2 regions of the Embleya sp. NPDC050493 genome follow, and region 2 is predicted to be linked to the other one. Evidence: riboswitches for the same ligand, from Rfam matches in the RefSeq annotation. Region 2 holds a riboswitch; the other holds the start of a gene.
What was found. A riboswitch is a leader RNA that binds a small molecule or an ion and turns the genes downstream of it on or off. The one in region 2 is predicted to bind FMN.
Positions count from the first base shown of each region.

Region 1: it holds a riboswitch for FMN, as region 2 does, so the genes downstream of both, ribB (3,4-dihydroxy-2-butanone-4-phosphate synthase) here and ribD (bifunctional diaminohydroxyphosphoribosylaminopyrimidine deaminase/5-amino-6-(5-phosphoribosylamino)uracil reductase RibD) in region 2, are expected to answer to the same signal.

Region 1 covers NZ_JBITHP010000003.1:740,181-742,372, reverse strand. The annotation lists gene ACIBM5_RS09930 (glutamate--cysteine ligase) at 1-83, opposite strand, end outside; gene ACIBM5_RS09925 (hypothetical protein) at 310-531, opposite strand; FMN riboswitch at 924-1,054, shown strand; gene ribB (3,4-dihydroxy-2-butanone-4-phosphate synthase) at 1,306-1,977, shown strand; gene ACIBM5_RS09915 (SigB/SigF/SigG family RNA polymerase sigma factor) at 2,061-2,192, opposite strand, start outside.
Region 2 covers NZ_JBITHP010000025.1:93,772-95,963, forward strand. The annotation lists gene ribD (bifunctional diaminohydroxyphosphoribosylaminopyrimidine deaminase/5-amino-6-(5-phosphoribosylamino)uracil reductase RibD) at 1-1,098, opposite strand, end outside; FMN riboswitch at 1,219-1,365, opposite strand; gene rpe (ribulose-phosphate 3-epimerase) at 1,553-2,192, shown strand, end outside.

The sequences.
Region 1 (2,192 bases), on a different contig from region 2:
CGGACCGCCTCGGCGACCGGCATCGGCCGACCGTCGGCGGGATTCACGAGGAGGTACTCCTCCTCGACCCCGAAGGTGATCACGCCCGGACACCGACCGCGGTGCCCGCGCCGAACGCGGATCCGCGGCCTGTCGAACGCAGTACGGGGGCCACCGCGCGCCCCGGTATCGCACGCACCATCGTGCACTCCTTGGAACCGTGTCCATCGACGGGGCGCCCGCCCGCGGCGCGCCGCCGGCCCGAGAACGTTCGGCCCGCATCATGCCTGGGGGCGCCGCCGGCGCGGCGCCCCCAGGGCGTGTCACGGATCAGACCGGTGTCCCCTCGTCCGCGCGGTCGTCGGAACTGTCGACGGGGCGCATGGTCCGCTCGACCTCGCTCATACAGGGCACGCAGAACGTCTCCCGTCGGCGGGTGCCGTCCACGTCCCGACCGGGCGGCAGGGTCACGCCGCACAATGCGACGTCCTCGCTCTCCATCGCGTGCCACACCACGCTCTGTGCGTCCTGGACCGCTCTCATCACGTGCATGTCCGCTCCCGTGTCGTGAGATCCATCGACCTCACCATGTAATCCGCTGTCGGCCCACCCTGCACTCCCAGGGGCCGCCGGTCCCGGGTCGATCCGGCGTCCGTGGGCGCCCGAGCAGGGAGAATCCCCGGTCGGGCCCCTGGGCCGCGCGGGTGACGCCCGGCGTCGGGCGGTGTGCGCGTGCGGTGCTCCGATCACGCCGCCACGGGCGGCTCCGACGGGCCGTGGAAGTCGGGGTGGGCCGCGCAGCCGCCCGATTCCCGGCGCGGGTACGACCTCCGCGACCACCCGTACCGACCAACGGGTCGGTCGATTCGACTGACCGGCCGGGGTGGGTGATGCGGGACACGTATCGGTGCGGCCGTGGGCCGTGGAAGACTCACCGTGAGTGTTCGCGCGCTCCGGGGTCGGTGCAATTCCGAACCGGCGGTGACAGTCCGCGACCCGACCGCAGCCGGCGGCCGGTTGACCCGGTGAAACTCCGGGACCGACGGTGAAAGTCCGGATGGAAGGCAGTGCGCGGCGACACGTCGATTCCCGCGGTCGGGCGCTGCCCGAGCGCGGACCGAACGTGCTCGCTCTCCCGGAACGGCGTCGGCGCACGGGAGAACGGGCCGTTGTCGGATCCGGATGCTCCCGTATGCCGTGGCCGTCCCCGGTGGCATGCGTGCGAACGCCTGCCCGCCGGGGCGGCCCCTCCTTGGCACGAGAACCACGCGTGCGACCGATTCCCTCCTCGGGTGCGGTCGTTGCGTAAACCACAGGAGAGTACGCATGACAGAGCAGATCCACGAGCAGCACTCCGGCCCGATGGTCGAGCGCTCGGCGAAGGTGGTTCGGGCGATCGAGGCGTTCGCCCGAGGGGCGTTCGTGATCGTCTTCGACGACGAATCCCGTGAGAACGAGGGCGACCTGATGGTGGCCGCGGAGCACACGACCGAGGCGGCCATGCGGTTCATGTTGGCGAACACCGCCGGGGTGGTCTGCGTGGCCATGCCGGACGAGGCGCTGACCCGACTGGAGTTGCCGCCGATGACGACGCGGAACACCGGCCTGCACGAGACCGCGTTCACCGTCTCGGTGGACCTGAAGGAGGGCGCCACCACCGGCATTTCCGCGGCCGAACGGGCGTGTACCATCCGGGCGTTGGCCGATCCGGGGACCCGACCGGACGACCTGGGCCGCCCGGGCCACGTGTTCCCGATCCGGGCCGTGCCCGGCGGCGTGTTGGCACGAGACGGGCACACCGAGGCGGGGGTGGACCTGTCCCGGCTCGCCGGGTTGTCCGGAGTCACCGCGATGTGCGAAGTGGTGCTCGCGGACTGGAGCATGGCACGCCTGGGCGATCTGATCGCGCTGGCCGAGCGGGAGGACCTGCATCTGATCTCGGTGGGTGACCTGGCGGCCTATCGCACCGCGGTCGAGGCGCGATCGGCCCTGGCCTGACGCACCCCCCGGCCGGGCGCGCCGAGTGCGCGTCCCGGCCGGGGCCCGACCGCGCCGCCCGCGGTGACCTCGACTCGTGCCGGTCAGTCGGCGAGCAGGCCGGTGCGCAGACCGGCCAGGGTACGACCGAGCAGCCGGGAGACGTGCATCTGGGAGATGCCGAGACGTTCGGCGATCTGCGACTGGGTCAGTTCCCGGCCGAAGCGCAACGCCAG
Region 2 (2,192 bases):
GGCGGGTTCCGGCCGCGGGCGGGCGGTGATGCGAATGTCGGTGCCGAGGCGGGCGACGTCGTCGACGTCCAGTCGCAACACCTCGGAGATGGTGCCGATTCCGGCCGGACCCAGGGCGGTGGGTCCGGCGCCGAGCAGGGCCGGGGCGAGATAGCCCACGACGGTGTCGATCAGGCCGGCCGCGGCGAACGCACCGGCCAGGGTCGGGCCGCCTTCGAGCAGCACGGCGCGCACGTCGCGCGCGTACAGCTCCTTCAGCAGCGCGGGCAGGTCCAGGCCGGCGTCGGCGCGGGGTATGCGCAGCACGGCGGCCTCGGGCAGGTGGGCGGCGTCCGCGTCGGGGCCGACCGCGATCAGGGTGGGTGCCGCGTCGTCCAGGACCCGGGCGGTCGCCGGGGTGCGGGCGTGCGTGTCCACGATCACCCGCAGCGGCTGCCGGGCGCCGGGCACGTCGCGCACGGCCAGGTGCGGGTCGTCGGCGAGCAGCGTGCCGGAGCCGGCCAGCACCGCGTCCACGCTCGCCCGCAGGGTGTGTACGTCGGCGCGCGAGGCCGCGGAGGTGATCCAGCGGCTGCTGCCGTCGGCGGCGGCGCTGCGGCCGTCCAGGGTGGCGGCGTACTTCCAGGTCACGTGCGGGCGGCCCAGTCGGGTCGCGGTCAGCCAGGCCCGGTTGCCCGCCTCGGCCTCGGCGGCGAGCAGGCCGCCCTCGGCGTCGATGCCCGCCGCGCGCAGCACCGCGCCGCCGCCGGCCGCGGCCGGGTTCGGGTCGGCGACCGCGTAGCGCACCCGGCGGATGCCGGCGTCGATCAGGGCCTGGGTGCACGGGCCGGTGCGGCCGGTGTGCGAGCAGGGTTCGAGGGTGACGAAGGCGGTGCCGCCGCGGGCCGCGGACCCCGCCGCGCGCAGCGCCTCGACCTCGGCGTGCGGGGCGCCGGCGCGGGTGTGGAAGCCCTCGCCGACCACGGTGTCGTCCGGGCCGAGCACGACGCAGCCGACCACGGGATTGGGGCTGGTGTGGCCGAGCGCGCGGCTCGCCAGCGAGATGGCGCGGCGCATGGCGGTGGTCTCGTCGACCGGCCGGGCGGTGTTGCCCTTCACCTCGTGCCTCCTCGCGTTGCGACGCGGGGCACCGGGGTGCTTTCGGGCAGGACGGCACGACGAATCGACGGGCGGGGATGCCGGCGCACCGTGGGTACGCGGACATGCCGCAGTCGCTCGCCGCGCGCTACCTCCCATCCGGACTTTGACCGTCGGTACCGGAATTCCACCGGTTCAGCCGGCCGTCGCTCCACGTGATGTGGGGCGTCGACCGGGTCGCGGACTGTAACCGCCGGTTCGGATTTTCACCGACCCCGGAGCGCGCGTACGTGACTTTCGTACACCTCGAAGTGTGCCACGACGGCCGACAACGTTGACCTTGACCAACCTGTGCCGTCCGTCACGGTGCGTTCGTATACCCGAACGCGACTGCGGCGTGGATGATCTGACGTATCGTCAGCTCGACGGTCGAGGCGGTGCCGAAGGACTGCCCCGACGATGAGATTCTGTGCGCATGACCGTGCAGATCAATCCGAGCATCCTGTCCGCCGACTTCGCCCGCCTCGCCGACGAGGTGGCGCAGGTGCGCAACGCCGACTGGCTCCACGTGGATGTCATGGACAACCACTTCGTCCCGAACCTGACCATCGGCCTGCCCGTGGTCGAGAGCCTGATCAAGGCCACCGAAACGCCGATCGACATGCACCTGATGATCGAGGACCCGGACCGCTGGGCACCCGCCTACGCCGAGGCCGGCGCGGGCAGCGTGACCTTCCACGTCGAGGCCGCGACCGCCCCGATCAAGCTCGCCCGGGACCTGCGGGCCAAGGGGGCGCGGGCCTCGATGGCGCTGCGACCGGCCACCCCGATCGAGCCGTACGAGGATCTGCTGCCGGAGTTGGACATGCTCTTGGTGATGACCGTCGAGCCGGGTTTCGGCGGGCAGAGCTTCCTGGACGTCATGCTGCCGAAGATCCGCCGCACCCGGCAGTTGATCGCCAAGCACGGCTTGCAGATGTGGCTCCAGGTGGACGGCGGGGTGTCCGCGAAGACCATCGAGATGTGTGCGGAGGCCGGCGCGGACGTGTTCGTGGCCGGGTCGGCGGTGTTCGACGGCCGCGATCCCGGTGCCGCGGTGGACAGGTTGCGCGCGT